Regions from separate parts of the Streptomyces sp. RKAG293 genome, predicted to be linked through region 3. Evidence: riboswitches for the same ligand, from Rfam matches in the RefSeq annotation. Region 3 holds a riboswitch; each other region holds the start of a gene.

What was found. Region 3 has a riboswitch for cobalamin ahead of metE (5-methyltetrahydropteroyltriglutamate--homocysteine S-methyltransferase). Riboswitches for the same ligand answer to the same signal wherever they lie in the genome.
Region 1: another riboswitch for cobalamin. It lies ahead of LNW72_RS11330 (cobalamin biosynthesis protein); the one in region 3 lies ahead of metE (5-methyltetrahydropteroyltriglutamate--homocysteine S-methyltransferase).
Region 2: another riboswitch for cobalamin. It lies ahead of LNW72_RS26435 (ribonucleoside-diphosphate reductase subunit alpha); the one in region 3 lies ahead of metE (5-methyltetrahydropteroyltriglutamate--homocysteine S-methyltransferase).

What each region holds. Positions count from the first base shown of each region.
Region 1 covers NZ_JAJOZB010000001.1:2,564,940-2,569,931, forward strand. The annotation lists gene LNW72_RS11320 (inorganic phosphate transporter) at 1-1,012, shown strand, start outside; gene LNW72_RS11325 (hypothetical protein) at 1,038-1,271, shown strand; cobalamin riboswitch at 1,421-1,549, shown strand; gene LNW72_RS11330 (cobalamin biosynthesis protein) at 1,677-2,639, shown strand; gene LNW72_RS11335 (cobyric acid synthase) at 2,636-4,237, shown strand; gene cobN (cobaltochelatase subunit CobN) at 4,234-4,992, shown strand, end outside.
Region 2 covers NZ_JAJOZB010000001.1:5,887,262-5,892,253, reverse strand. The annotation lists gene LNW72_RS26450 (helix-turn-helix domain-containing protein) at 1-73, opposite strand, end outside; gene LNW72_RS26445 (hypothetical protein) at 162-365, shown strand; gene LNW72_RS26440 (GNAT family N-acetyltransferase) at 431-925, shown strand; cobalamin riboswitch at 990-1,121, shown strand; gene LNW72_RS26435 (ribonucleoside-diphosphate reductase subunit alpha) at 1,270-3,627, shown strand; gene LNW72_RS26430 (ribonucleotide-diphosphate reductase subunit beta) at 3,627-4,658, shown strand; gene def (peptide deformylase) at 4,760-4,992, opposite strand, start outside.
Region 3 covers NZ_JAJOZB010000001.1:1,300,120-1,305,111, reverse strand. The annotation lists gene LNW72_RS05750 (hypothetical protein) at 1-157, opposite strand, end outside; gene metE (5-methyltetrahydropteroyltriglutamate--homocysteine S-methyltransferase) at 375-2,693, opposite strand; cobalamin riboswitch at 2,878-3,067, opposite strand; cobalamin riboswitch at 3,214-3,372, shown strand; gene LNW72_RS05740 (DUF4430 domain-containing protein) at 3,525-4,016, shown strand; gene cobF (precorrin-6A synthase (deacetylating)) at 4,098-4,886, shown strand; gene LNW72_RS05730 (cobalt-precorrin-6A reductase) at 4,899-4,992, opposite strand, start outside.

The sequences.
Region 1 (4,992 bases), 1.3 Mb from region 3:
CATCTTCGCGGGCCTGGTCGGCGCCATCGTCTGGAACATGCTGACCTGGCTGGCCGGGCTCCCGTCCAGCTCCTCCCACGCACTGTTCGGCGGCCTCATCGGCGCGACCCTGGTCTCCGTCGGCGCCCATGGCGTCAACGGCGACAAGGTCGTCATGAAGGTCCTGATCCCGGCGCTCGCCGCCCCGGTCGTCGCGGGCCTGGCGGCGATGCTCGCCACCAAGCTCACCTACCGGATCGGCCGCAACAGCGACCCGAAGGCGACCGCCAAGGGCTACCGGGCCGGGCAGATCGCCTCGGCCGGCCTGGTCTCGCTCGCGCACGGCACCAACGACGCGCAGAAGACGATGGGCGTCATCACCCTCGCCCTGATCACCGGCGGAGTCGTCGCCCCGCACGCCGACCCGCCGATGTGGGTCATCGTCTCGGCCGGCACCGCCATCGCGCTCGGCACCTACCTCGGCGGCTGGCGCATCATCCGCACGATGGGCAAGGGCCTCACCGACATCGAGGCGCCGCAGGGCTTCGCCGCCCAGACCGGCGCCGCGGCCACCATCCTGGCCTCCTCGCACCTCGGTTTCGCGCTCTCCACCACCCAGGTCTGCTCGGGCTCCGTGATGGGTTCCGGTGTCGGCCGCAAGGGCGCGGTGGTCCGCTGGAGCACCGCGGGCCGCATGGTCGCCGCCTGGGGCCTGACGCTGCCCGCCGCCGGCCTGGTCGCCGCCGGTGCCGCGCTGCTGGCCGGCCAGGGCGCGTGGGGCATCGCCGGGGTCGCCGTCCTGGCGCTCGCCGCCTGCACCGCGATCTGGCTCGCCTCGCGCCGCAAGCCGATCGACCACAGCAACGTCAACGAGCTCCCGGTCGAGCCGCAGGGTGCGGTCACCGCCGCCATCGCGGCCGTCAGCCCGCCGCCCGCCGGACCCGTCGCACCGCTCGCCGCGACCATCCCGGCTCCCGCGGCCGTCGCCACCCCCGTCGCCACCCCCGTCGACGCCGCACCGGCCACGGCCTGATCCCGGCCCGGAAGGAATCAGCACCATGCAGATCGACTGGCAGGCCCTCGGTACCGTCCTCGGCGTCACCCTCGCGGTGACCATCGGGCTGGTGGGCGTCTTCACCCTCGGCATCGTCGGGCTCGCCAAGCGCGGGTCCGCCACCGACGGAACGGCCGCCTCCGGCGGTTCCGCCGTCCTGACCAGGACCGGCGCCTACGCGTGCTTCGCGCTCTGCGCGGCGGCGGTGGCGTACGGCATCTTCCTGATCGTCGCCTGATCCTCTTCCGAGCACCGTGCGCCGACGGCGCAGGCCCGCATCCGCGAACCCGCGGGTGTGGGCCTTCGCACATCTTCCGTCGCAGGTCAACAGCGAGTTGACGGGGTTCGCGGCACGTGGTGGACTGCCCGGTGCCATACGGCGGTAGGAGAGGAAGTCCGGTGTGAATCCGGCGCGGTCCCGCCACTGTCACCGGGGAGTGCACCCCCACCAGAACGTCAGCGCCGAGCGATCGGCCGGACGGTCGGGGGTGCGCGGATCCGGGAGCCAGGAGACTCTCAACCGCCGGTCACGTCGAACCAGGGCGCGGACCCTGAGTGAGGACTCCTGCCATGCCCGGCCGCCGTCGTACTCCACCGGATCCCCAGGCCCTGTCCCGTCGAGGCGTGACGGCGGGCTGACACCGTGCGAGCCGGACACGCCTTCGCGTGCGGCGCCGCTCTCGGCCAGCTCGGCGACCTGATCGCGGGCGATCCACGCCGCGGCCACCCGGTCGCCGTGTTCGGCCGCGCCGCGACCGCCGCCGAACGCCGGCTGTGGCGCGACCACCGCGGCCACGGCGCGCTGTACACCGCGCTGTGCGCGGGCGGCGCGACCGCCGCCGCCGCGCTGGCCGCACGGGCCGTACGCCCCTCCCCCGCCGCCACCATCGCCCTGACCGCGGCCGCCACCTGGTCGGTGCTGGGCGGCACCTCGCTGGGCCGTGAAGCGCTGGCCGTCGCCGCGGCGCTGGAGGCGGGCGACCTCGAAGCGGCCCGCGAGCGGCTGCCGAACCTGTGCGGCCGCGACCCGCAGGCCCTGGACGCCGGGCAGATCGCGCGGGCGGTCGTGGAGTCCGTGGCCGAGAACACCTCAGACGCGGTCGTCGGCGCCCTGGTGTGGGGCGCGGCGGCCGGCGTGCCGGGGCTCGTCGGCTTCCGTGCCGTCAACACCCTGGACGCGATGGCCGGTCACAAGTCGCCGCGCTACCGCCGGTTCGGCTGGGCCTCCGCCCGCCTCGACGACGTCGCCGGCTGGCCCGGCGCCCGGCTGACCGCCGTCCTCGCCACGCTCGCCGGACCCGATCCGCGCGGCGCGCTACGCGCCTGGCGCCGGGACGCCGCCGGCCACCCCAGCCCCAACGCGGGCCCGGTGGAAGCCTCCTTCGCGGGCGCACTGGGCGTCCGGCTCGGCGGCACCCTCGCCTACGCCGGCCGCGTGGAGCACCGCGCCGTACTGGGCGCCGGCAACCGGCCGCCCGAAGTCGCCGACATCGCCCGCGCCGTACGGCTCTCGCGCCGCGTCGGCCTGCTGGCGCTGGCGGTCTGCGCCGGCGGACGGCTGGCCGTCACCGCGCTGTCGGCATCCACCGAGGAGGGAACCCGATGAGCGGTACACGCGGCGTGCGCCGCACCGGCGGAGGGCTGCTGGTCGCCGGGACCACGTCCGACGCGGGCAAGAGCGTCGTCACGGCGGGCATCTGCCGCTGGCTGGTCCGGCAGGGCGTGAAGGTCGCGCCCTTCAAGGCGCAGAACATGTCGCTGAACTCGTTCGTGACCCGCGAGGGCGCGGAGATCGGGCGGGCGCAGGCCATGCAGGCGCAGGCGGCCCGGGTCGAGCCGACGGCGCTGATGAACCCGGTGCTGCTCAAGCCCGGCAGCGACAGCAGCAGCCAAGTGGTGCTGCTCGGCAAGCCGGTGGGAGAGATGAGCGCCCGCGGCTACCACGGTGGGCCCGAGGGGTCGTCGTCCGCCGGAGGAACACCGTACGGCGGGAAGCAGTCCACGCTGCTCCCCGTCGTCGTGGAGTGCCTGGCCGAACTGCGGGGCACGTATGACGCGGTGATCTGTGAAGGGGCGGGCAGTCCGGCCGAGATCAACCTGCGGCACAACGACATCGTGAACATGGGCCTGGCCCGCGCGGCGCGGCTGCCGGTCGTGGTGGTCGGGGACATCGACCGGGGCGGCGTCTTCGCCTCGTTCTTCGGCACGACGGCCCTGCTGAGCCCCGAGGACCAGGAACTGGTCTGCGGCTACCTCGTCAACAAGTTCCGCGGCGACGTCTCGCTGCTGGAGCCGGGTCTGGACATGCTGCGCGGGCTCACCGGCCGGTCCGTGTACGGCGTGCTGCCGTTCGCGCACGGGCTGGGCATCGACGAGGAGGACGGGCTGCGGGTCTCGATGCGCGGCGCCGTACGGGAGTCGGTCGTCACCCCGCCGCACGGCGAGGACATCCTGCGGGTCGCGGTCGTCGCCGTGCCGCTGATGTCGAACTTCACCGACGTCGACGCGCTGGCCGCAGAACCGGGCGTCGTCGTGCGCTTCGTCGACCGGCCGCAGGAACTCGCCGACGCCGACCTGGTGGTGCTGCCCGGCACCCGGGGCACCGTCAGGGCGCTGGCCTGGCTGCGCGAGCGCGGGCTCGCCGACGCGATCGTCCGGCGGGCCGCGGAAGGCCGTCCGGTGCTGGGCATCTGCGGCGGCTACCAGATCCTCGGCGGGACGATCGAGGACGAGATCGAGTCGCGGGCCGGCCGGGTGGACGGGCTCGGACTGCTGCCCGTCCGGGTCCGGTTCGCGGCGGAGAAGACGCTGGCCCGGCCGGTCGGCGAGGCGCTCGGCGAACCCGTCGAGGGGTACGAGATCCACCACGGGGTCGCGGAAGTGCTCGGCGGCGACGGGCCGTTCATGACCGGCGACGACGGGCGGGCGCTGGACGGCTGCCGGTCGGGCGCCGTCTGGGGCACCCACTGGCACGGCTCGCTGGAGAGCGACGGCTTCCGCCGCGCCTTCCTGCGCCGGATCGCCGAACAGGCCGGCCGCCGCTTCGTCCCGGCCCCCGACACCTCCTTCGGGACGCTGCGCGAGGAACAGCTCGACCGCCTCGGCGACCTGATCGAAGAACACGCGGACACCGCCGCGCTCATGCGGCTCATCGAGGACGGCGCACCCGCCGGCCTACCCTTCCTTGCTCCGGGGGCACCGTGACCACCGTTCTGCTTCTGTCCACCGCCGACACCGACCTGCTGGCGGCCCGCGCCTCCGGTGCGGACTACCGGATCGGCAACCCGACCCGGGTCGGCCCCGGCGACCTGGCCGCGCTGACCGAGGGCGCGGACATCGCCGTCGTGCGGCTGCTCGGCGGCAAACGCGCCTGGGAGGACGGACTCGCCGCGCTGCGCACGTCCGGCATTCCGACGGTGCTGCTCGGCGGGGAGTCGGTGCCGGACGCCGAACTGATGGCGGAGTCCTCGGTTCCGGCGGGCGTCGTCGCGGAGGCGCTGCGCTATCTGGTCGAGGGCGGCTCGGCGAACCTGGTGGAGCTGGCCCGCTTCCTGTCGGACACGGTGCTGCTGACCGGTGAGGGCTTCGAACCCCCGGCCACCATGCCGCAGTACGGGACGCACGGCGCGTACCCGTTCACCGAGGGCCGCCCGACCGTCGGCGTGCTCTTCTACCGCGCCCACGAACTGTCCGGGAACACCGGCTTCGTGGACACGCTGTGCGCCGCGATCGAGGCGAAGGGCGCCAACGCGCTGCCCGTGTACTGCGGGACGCTGCGCGGCGCCGACGCCGGTCTGTACGCGCTGCTGGGCCGGGCGGACGCGCTGGTCGCGACCGTCCTGGCGTCCGGCGGCACCCGCGCCTCCGACGCCTCGGCGGGCGGCGACGACGAGGCCTGGGACATCGGCGCGCTCGCCGATCTGGACATCCCGGTCCTCCAGGGCCTGTGCCTGACCTCG
Region 2 (4,992 bases), 4.6 Mb from region 3:
AGACTTCGCAGACGACGCCCAGTTCGAAGGCGTGTCCGCCGTCCATCAGCACCACTGCGACGTTTTCCAGCATGGGACCAGCATCGCACTTGGCAGTAATTAGCGGTAGTGCGTCAGTCCTGCCACTGCCATGGCGGAGCACCCCCCGCGAAAATAGATGCATGAACACATTCCTCGGCCTCCTGGCCGCCGGCGCCCTGATCCTCCTCATCGCCCTGCCCGCCCTGATCGGCTTCGGCATCGAGCTCCGCATCTCCCGCCAGATCCGGGCCGCGAGGGCCGCGGAGCGGCGTCGCGAGGAGCAGTCCTCCCCCAGCCGAGTGCCGGCGGAGGCGACCCGCGGCGCCTTCAGCCCGGTCGTCTGAAGGCACCCGATGGACTCCCCCGTACTCCCCGCGGGCCGGCGCCGGCCATGCGGCAGACTGCGGGGATGGACATCATCATCCGCCCCGCGCGAGCGGACGAGCTCGATGCGGCAGGCCGCATCACCGCCGACGCCTTCATCGCCGACGGCCACACCCAGCCGGACGGCCAGTACGCCCCGAAGCTGCGCGACGCCCGCGCCCGCGCGGTGTCCGCGGAGGTGCTCGTCGCCGTCGACGCGGCGGACGACACGCTGCTCGGCTGCGTGACGTTCGCCCCTCCCGGCAGCCCCTGGGGCGACATAGCCCGGGACGGCGAGGCGGAGTTCCGGATGCTCGCCGTCGACCCGTCCGCGCGCGGCCGCGGCACCGGCGAGGCACTCGTCCTGGCGTGTGTGGAACGGGCCCGCGCCCTCGGCGTCCGGCAACTGGTGATGTCCACCCAGCAGTCGATGACCGGCGCCCACCGGATCTACGAACGGCTCGGATTCCGGCGCACGCCGGACCGCGACTGGTCGCCCGTTCCGGGCGTCCACCTGTTCACGTACGCCCTCCCGTTGTAACGCATACCGTCCACGGCGCAACACACCAGACACAACATCTGGGGTTACCGCTGCGAGGCGCCACTAGATGTATGCTCAGGACCGCTGTCCACGCAGGGGAAGCCGGTGAGAATCCGGCACTGCCCCGCAACGGTGAGCGGTCGTGCCTGCGCACGCCCGCACAGTCCGGCCACCTGCCGACGGCGCACCCGGTCCTGCCTTCCGGGTGCAGTGTTGTCCGGGCCTCGCGGGTTGGGCCGGCGGACGCGATATGGCACACCCCTGCCCTGATGCGGTGTGCCCGAACGCGCCTGCTCCTCCCCCCTCGCGACGCCGTCGCCGCGTTCGAGGGAGAGAGCACCAACGTGACCATCGCGCCCGCAGCCCCCGCCTCAGCAGGAACCATCCTGCTGCACACCCTGACGGAACTGACCGTCGACCTCCCCGACACCGACCCCGGCCGGGTCGCCGCTGCCGCCCTCCGCGGCCGCAACGCCGGATCGGACGAGGCCGAACTGCGGGCGCTGGCCACCGAGGCCGCCGCCGGACTGATCTCCGAGGACCCGCAGTACAGCCGGCTCGCGGCCCGGCTGCTGGCCCGCGCGGTCGCCGACGAGGCGGCGGGGCAGGGCGCCGTCTCCTTCTCCGCCTCCATCGCCGTCGGGCACCGCGAAGGCCTGATCGCCGACGCCACCGCCGAGTTCGTCCTGCTGCACGCCGCCCGCCTGGACGCGATGATCGACGACACCGCCGACGACCGCCTCGAGTACTTCGGCCTGCGCACCCTGCACAGCCGCTATCTGCTGCGGCACCCGATCACCCGCCAGGTCATCGAGACCCCGCAGCACTTCCTGCTGCGCGTCGCCTGCGGCCTGGCCGAGGACCACTCGGTGCGCGCCCTCGTCGAGGTCGGCGAGCTCTACGCGCTGACCAGCACGCTCTCCTACCTCCCCAGCTCCCCCACGCTCTTCAACTCCGGCACCCGGCACCCGCAGATGTCGTCGTGCTACCTGCTGGACTCCCCGCTCGACGAGCTGGACTCGATCTACGACCGCTACCACCAGGTCGCCCGGCTCTCGAAGCACGCCGGCGGCATCGGCATCCCGTTCAGCCGGATCCGCTCCCGCGGCTCGCTGATCCGCGGCACCAACGGGCACTCCAACGGCATCGTCCCGTTCCTGCGCACCCTCGACGCGTCCGTCGCCGCCGTCAACCAGGGCGGCCGGCGCAAGGGCGCCGCCGCCGTCTACCTGGAGACGTGGCACGCCGACATCGAGGAGTTCCTGGAGCTGCGCGACAACACCGGCGAGGAGGCCAGGCGTACGCACAACCTCAACCTCGCGCACTGGATCCCCGACGAGTTCATGCGCCGGGTGGACTCCGACACCGACTGGTCGCTGTTCTCCCCCGCCGACGTACCCGAGCTCGTCGACCTGTGGGGCGGCGACTTCGACGCCGCCTACCACAAGGCCGAGTCCGCCGGTCTGGCCATCAAGACCATCCCGGCCCGCCAGCTCTACGCCCGGATGATGCGCACCCTCGCGCAGACCGGCAACGGCTGGCTGAACTTCAAGGACTCCGCCAACCGCACCGCCAACCAGACGGCGCTGCCCGGCAACGTCGTCCACTCCTCGAACCTGTGCACCGAGATCCTGGAGGTCTCCGACGACGGCGAGACCGCCGTCTGCAACCTCGGCTCGGTCAACCTCTCCGCCCACCTCGGCACCGACGGCGAGATGGACTGGCAGAAGCTCGACGCGACGGTCCGCACCGCCGTCACCTTCCTCGACCGCGTGGTGGACATCAACTTCTACCCGACCGACCAGGCCGGCGCGTCGAACTCCCGCTGGCGGCCGGTGGGCCTGGGCCTGATGGGCCTGCAGGACGTCTTCTTCCAGCTGCGGCTGCCGTTCGACTCCGCCGAAGCGCGGACGCTGTCCACCCGCATCTCCGAGCGGATCATGCTCGCCGCGTACGAGGCGTCCGCCACCCTCGCCGAGCGGCACGGCCCGCACCCCGGCTGGGAGCAGACCCGTACCGCCCAGGGCGTGCTGCACCCCGACCACTACGACACCGCCGAGTCGCTCTGGCCGGAGCGCTGGAACGCGCTGCGCGCCCGGATCGCGAAGACCGGCATGCGCAACTCCCTACTGCTGGCCATCGCGCCGACCGCGACGATCGCCTCGATCGCCGGTGTCTACGAGTGCATCGAGCCGCAGGTCTCCAACCTCTTCAAGCGCGAGACGCTGTCGGGTGAGTTCCTCCAGGTCAACTCCTACCTGGTGAACGAGCTCAAGGAGCTCGGCGTCTGGGACGCCCAGTCCCGCGAGGCGCTGCGCGAGTCCAACGGCTCCGTCGAGGGCTTCACCTGGATCCCGGCCGAGGTGCGCGCCCTGTACCGCACCGCCTGGGAGCTGCCGCAGCGCGCCCTGATCGACATGGCCGCGGCGCGCACCCCGTACCTCGACCAGAGCCAGTCGCTGAACCTCTTCATGGCCTCGCCGACCATCGGCAAGCTCAGCTCGATGTACGCGTACGCCTGGAAGCAGGGTCTGAAGACCACGTACTACCTGCGGTCCCGGCCGGCCACCAGGATCGCCCGCGCCGCCGCGGCAGCGCCGGCGGCCGCCGTGCCCGCGCCCATCCCCGTCCAGCAGACGACCGACGACGACGCCGTCGCCTGCTCCCTGGAAAACCCCGAGTCCTGCGAGGCCTGCCAGTAATGCCCAGCACACCCAACACGACGACGCACGAGAAGCACCTCCTGGACCCGGGCTTCGAGCTGACCCTGCGTCCGATGCGCTACCCGGAGTTCTACGAGCGCTACCACAACGCGATCAAGAACACCTGGTCCGTCGAGGAGGTCGACCTCCACTCCGACGTCGCCGACCTCGCCAAGCTCTCCCCCGGCGAGCAGCACATGATCGGCCGCCTCGTCGCGTTCTTCGCGACCGGTGACTCGATCGTCTCCAACAACCTCGTGCTCACGCTCTACAAGCACATCAACTCGCCCGAGGCCCGGCTCTACCTGTCCCGCCAGCTCTTCGAGGAGGCCGTGCACGTCCAGTTCTATCTGACGCTGCTCGACACGTACCTCCCCGACCCGGACGACCGGGCCGCCGCCTTCGACGCGGTCGAGAGCATCCCGTCGATCCGCGAGAAGGCGCAGTTCTGCTTCAAGTGGATGGACTCCGTCGAGAAGATCGACCGGCTGGAGTCCAAGTCCGACCGGCGCCGCTTCCTGCTCAACCTGATCTGCTTCGCGGCCTGCATCGAGGGGCTGTTCTTCTACGGCGCCTTCGCCTACGTCTACTGGTTCCGCTCGCGGGGCCTGCTGCACGGACTGGCGACCGGCACCAACTGGGTCTTCCGCGACGAGACCGGTCACATGGACGCGGCGTTCGCGTTCGTCGACACCGTCCGCGAGGAGGAGCCGGACCTCTTCGACGCGGAACTCGACCAGCAGATCACCGACATGATCCGCGAGGCCGTCGAGGCGGAACTCCAGTTCGGCCGCGACCTCTGCGGTGACGGCCTGCCCGGCATGAACACCGAGTCGATGCGCGAGTACCTCCAGTGCGTCGCCGACCAGCGCCTCGCCCGGCTCGGCATCAAGCCGGTCTACGGCTCGGAGAACCCCTTCTCCTTCATGGAGCTCCAGGGCGTCCAGGAACTGACCAACTTCTTCGAACGCCGCGCCTCCGCCTACCAGGTGGCGGTCGAGGGCACGGTCGGCTTCGACGACGACTTCTAGTCACCACGACTTCCGGTCACCACGCCGGCAACGCGTAAGGGCCCCGCTCCAGGACGCATTCCTGGAGCGGGGCCCTTACGCGTGGTGCTGCCGGCGAACGGTCAGTCGTTGGGGACCGTGGCGAACTTGGGGGTGGCTTCTTCCATTTGGCGCAGGACGTCCTTGCGGTCGCGCTTGGAGAGCCGATCGATGTACAGGTAGCCGTACAGGTGGTCGGTCTCGTGCTGGAGGCAGCGGGCGAAGTAGCCGGTGCCCTCCAGGGCGATGGGGTTGCCCTTGAGGTCCTGGCCGCGGACGATCGCGTAGTCCGGGCGGGCCAGTTCCATGTAGGCGC
Region 3 (4,992 bases):
CCACGGCCAGCAGGATGTGCCCCAGGATCAGCGAGACCGGTAACCGGGTGATGCCGGCCTCGCGTTGCCGCAGGCCACCGTGGCGCAGCCAGATCGTGAACAGATATGCCCCCAGGGAGGCGGTGAGCAGCCAGACGCCCAGAGCAACAGAGCCCATTCCCCCGCACCTCGTTCGATCGCTGTCCGGGCCGCGTCCACGACGGTCGGCGCGGCGCCCCCATCAGAGCGCCCCTCCGGATGCGGTCCGGGACAAACATTCCTTGCTTAACCCGAAAGGATGAACCGGGACGGTCCCGTACGGAACGGCGGGCGGCACTGCGCTAGCGCGCGGCCGGGGCGGGCACCCTGGGGTGTCCGCCCCGGCCACGGCCGCGTCAGGAGGTCGCGCTGGGCAGCGTGCTCCGCACCTCGCGGGCGGCGGTGACGAGGTTCTCCAGGGAAGTCCTGACCTCCGGCCAGCCGCGGGTCTTCAGACCGCAGTCCGGGTTGACCCAGAGCCGTTCGGCGGGAATCGCCTCAAGGCCCTTGCGGAGCAGGGCCGCCGCCTCCGCCGCGCTGGGGATCCGGGGGGAGTGGATGTCGTAGACGCCCGGACCGACCTCGCGCGGATAGCCGGCGGTGGCCAGCTCGCCCGCGACCTGCATGTGGGAACGGGCGGCTTCCAGGCTGATGACGTCGGCGTCGAGATCGTCGATGGCCTGGAAGATGTCACCGAACTCCGCGTAGCACATGTGGGTGTGGATCTGGGTGTCGGGACGGACCCCGCCGGCGGTGAGGCGGAAGGCCTCGGTCGCCCAGCCAAGGTACTCGGCATGGCCGTCGGCGCGCAGCGGCAGCGTCTCGCGCAGCGCGGGCTCGTCCACCTGGATCACCGAACTGCCCGCCGCCTCCAGATCGTCGACCTCGTCGCGCAGGGCGAGCGCGACCTGGCGGGCGGTGTCGCCGAGCGGCTGGTCGTCACGGACGAAGGACCAGGCCAGCATGGTGACGGGCCCGGTCAGCATGCCCTTGACCGGGCGGGTGGTGAGGGACTGGGCGAACCGTGTCCAGCGGACCGTCATCGGCTCGGGGCGGGAGATGTCCCCGGCGAGGATCGGCGGCCGGACGTAGCGGGTCCCGTAGGACTGGACCCAGCCGTGCTGGGTGGCGAGGTAGCCGGTCAGCTGCTCGGCGAAGTACTGCACCATGTCGTTGCGTTCGGGCTCGCCGTGCACCAGGACGTCGATGCCGGCCTTCTCCTGGAAGGAGAGGACCTCGCGGATCTCGGCCTCGATACGGGCGTCGTACGCGGCGGTGTCGATGCGCCCGGCCCGCAGCTCGGCCCGTGCGGTGCGCAGTTCGGTGGTCTGCGGGAACGAGCCGATCGTGGTCGTCGGCAGCAGCGGCAGCCCGAGGTGGGCGCGCTGGGCGGCGGCCCGTTCCTCGTAGGGCTGGGAGCGGCGGGCGTCGCTGTCGGTGACGGCCGCGGCGCGGGTTCTGACGGCCGGGTCGTTGGTGAGGGCGGAACCGGCCCGGGAGGCCAGGTCGGCCCGGTTGGCGGCGAGTTCGGCCGCGATCGTGTCGGTGCCCTGGGACAGTCCGCGCGCCAGGGTGACGATCTCGGCGGTCTTCTGCCGGGCGAAGGCCAGCCAGCGGGCGATCTGCGGGTCGATGTCGCGCTCGGCCGTGGCGTCCAGCGGGACGTGCAGCAGGGAGCAGGAGGAGGCGACGTCGACCCGCTCGGCCAGCCCGAGGAGCGTGCCGAGGACGGACAGCGACTTCTCGTAGTCGTTGATCCAGACGTTGCGGCCGTTGACGACACCCGCCAGCAGGCGCTTGCCGGGCAGCCCGCCGACGGCCGCGAGGTCGTCGAGGTTGGCCGCGGCCGGACCGGTGAAGTCCAGCGCCAGCCCGTCGATGGGCGCCTTGGCGAGGATCGGCAGGGCCTCGCCCAGCCGGTCGAAGTAGGACGCGACCAGCAGTTTCGGCCGGTCGGTGAGACCGCCCAGCACACGGTAGGTGCGCGCGGCGGCGTTGAGTTCACCCGGGGTGCGGTCCTGGACCAGGGCCGGCTCGTCGAGCTGCACCCACTCGGCCCCTGCGGCGAGCAGATCCGCGAGCACCTCGGCGTACACGGGCAGCAGCCGGTCGAGGAGCGTCAGCGGTTCGAAGTCCGCCGCGACGCCGGGGGCGGGCTTGGCGAGCAGGAGGTAGGTGACCGGACCGACGAGGACCGGGCGCGCGGAGAGGCCGAGGGCGAGCGCTTCCTTCAGCTCGGCGACCTGCTGGGTCGAGTCGGCGCTGAAGACGGTGTCCGGGCCCAGCTCGGGCACCAGGTAGTGGTAGTTGGTGTCGAACCACTTGGTCATCTCGAGCGGCGCGACGTCCTGCGTGCCGCGGGCCATCGCGAAATAGCCGTCCAGGGCGTCGGCGGCGACCGCGGCGCGGTGCCGGGCCGGAATCGCGCCGACCATGACGCTGGTGTCCAGGACGTGGTCGTAGTACGAGAAGTCGCCGGTCGGGACCTCCTGGATGCCGGCGTCGGCGAGCTGCCGCCAGTTGGTGCGGCGCAGCTCAGCGGCGGCGTCCCGCAGGGCGTCAGCACCGACGTCGCCCTTCCAGTAGCCCTCGATCGCCTTCTTCAGCTCCCGGTTCCGGCCCTGCCGGGGGTAGCCGTGCACGGTCGAGCGTGCGGTGGCGGACGTGCTGGTCATGGAACTCTCCTTCGCGAGTGTCTCCCATAGGACCCCGGGAGAATCGACGGCGCGAAGGGACCACAGACCGGACGGGATCACGTCGCTGAAGCGCCGGAACGCCGCACGTGCCCGCCTGATGTGTACTCCGACCCGCCCTCGAGGTCTCCGGAATCACCGTGCGCCGTTGGGGGCGCGCGGGCAGTGGCAGGTCTTCGGACTCGCGGGCGCGTCTCGTACGGACACGAGACACCTACTGGCCGTCGCTTCCCAGATCCCGGCTCGGGTCCCAGTGCGTATGACGGCGGTCGTTCCCACTCACCGCTGCGGGGCAGTCCCGGAATTCCACCGGGTTCCCTCTTACGACGCGCCTGTCTGGCGGACAGGGCGAACCAGCTGCACCGTCCAGCCTATGGCCAAAGGGGCCGCCGGGTCAGCATTGTTCAGCTACCGGACGGTGAAATGGGACACCGGCTCGTCCCGCCCCGTGGCCCGCTCGAGTACCCGGAAACAGGGGTGGTGCGCGAGGCGCGGCGGGCCGTACGATGCGACCGGTTCCGGCCGTCCGACGGGCGGCGGGGCCGACAATTTCATGCGTCCGCGAGTGGGGAAAGCCGGTGGGAATCCGGCGCTGACCTGCAACCGTGAGCAGCGTTCCGCGCTGCGAGCCGGAGAGCCCGCCGTACGACGTGCACTGCTTCTCACTGTCATGGTCTGCAGCGTGGAGCCCGAACCCCTCCTGGTTCTCCGGCCCCTGCCGCTTCCTTCATGGAACGCGCCAGGGGTTCGACGTGCCGTGGGGGACACGTGCGGGGTCCCGGCGCCGGCCCCGTACGAAAGGCTCTCCATATCGTGCTGCGTACCGCATCCCGGCGCATCGCCCTGGCCGCCGCCGCTCTCGCCTTCACGGCGATCGCTCCCTCGGCGTCCGCCGCGTCCGCCACTCCGGCCACCGCCGCCTCGCTTCCCGTGCTCGTCCGGGTCACGGTCGTCGACACCACCCACACGGTCTTCAACGGCATCGTTCTGACCAGCGGCCATGACGTCACGACCGCCACCGGTGGCACGCACCGGTGCGACGGGACCAACGGCGGCGCCAACCCGGGCCGGGTGGCCACCCCGACCGCGGCGCTCGACGACGCGGCGAGACGGGCGCACTTCTCCTGGGACGGCACCTGGTACCCCTCGTTCGACGACTACGCGGTCAGCCGCATAGCCGCCGACACGGCGGGCGCGAGCGAGTACTGGAACATCTCCGTCAACGGCACGCCGACCCCCGTGGGCGGCTGCCAGTTCCGTATCAGGACCGGTGACAAGGTCGTCTTCACCCTGACCGCGTTCTGACCCCCGGCCCGCCGGGGGCGGCAGCCCGCAGGCCGCCCCCGGCGGCGTCACGCCCCGACCGCATGGTGCAGACTCGATGCCGTGAGAAAGATCTTTGTCATCGGTATCGGCGCGGGCGACCCGGACCATCTGACGCTGCAGGCGGTCAAGGCGCTCAATCAGGCCGACGTGTTCTTCGTGCTGGACAAGGGCGAGGAGAAGTCGGACCTGGTCCAGCTGCGCCACGACATCATCGAACAGCATGTGACGCGCCCGCACCGGCTGGTGTCGGCCCAGGACCCGGACCGGGACCGTACGGCGCCGTCACCGGTCTACGCGTCGGCCGTCGGTGACTGGCGCCATCGCCGGGCCGACATCTACGAGCACTTCATCACCTCGGAGCTGGCGGACGACGAGTGCGGCGCCTTCCTGGTGTGGGGCGATCCCGCCCTGTACGACAGCACCCTGGGCATCCTGGAGGACGTTCTCGGCCGCGGGACGGTCGCGTTCGACTACGAGGTGATCCCCGGCATCAGCAGCGTCGCGGCGCTGGCCGCCAAGCACCGGACCGGGCTGAACCGCCCCGCGCGGCCCGTGCAGATCACCACCGGCAGGCAGCTGGCCGCGGGCTTCCCCGAAGGGGCCGACGACGTCGTCGTCATGCTCGACGCGCACCAGGCCTTCGCGCACCTTCCGGACGGCGGGGACGACGTCACGATCTACTGGGGCGCGTACCTGGGCACACCGGACGAGATCCTCGTCGCGGGACCGCTGCCCGACGTCTCGGACCGCATCCAGACGCTGCGCGCCGAGGCCCGCGCCCGCAAGGGCTGGATCATGGACACCTATCTGCTGCGCAGAACCCCCGCAGGCGACCGCGACGACGGCTGACCCGGCTGCGGGCTACGCCGGCACCTCGTGCAGCCACGCGGCCGCTTCCTCAGGGGTCGCGGCCACGGGCACCCCGTCGGGCACCGGCGGACGGCGGACGACGACG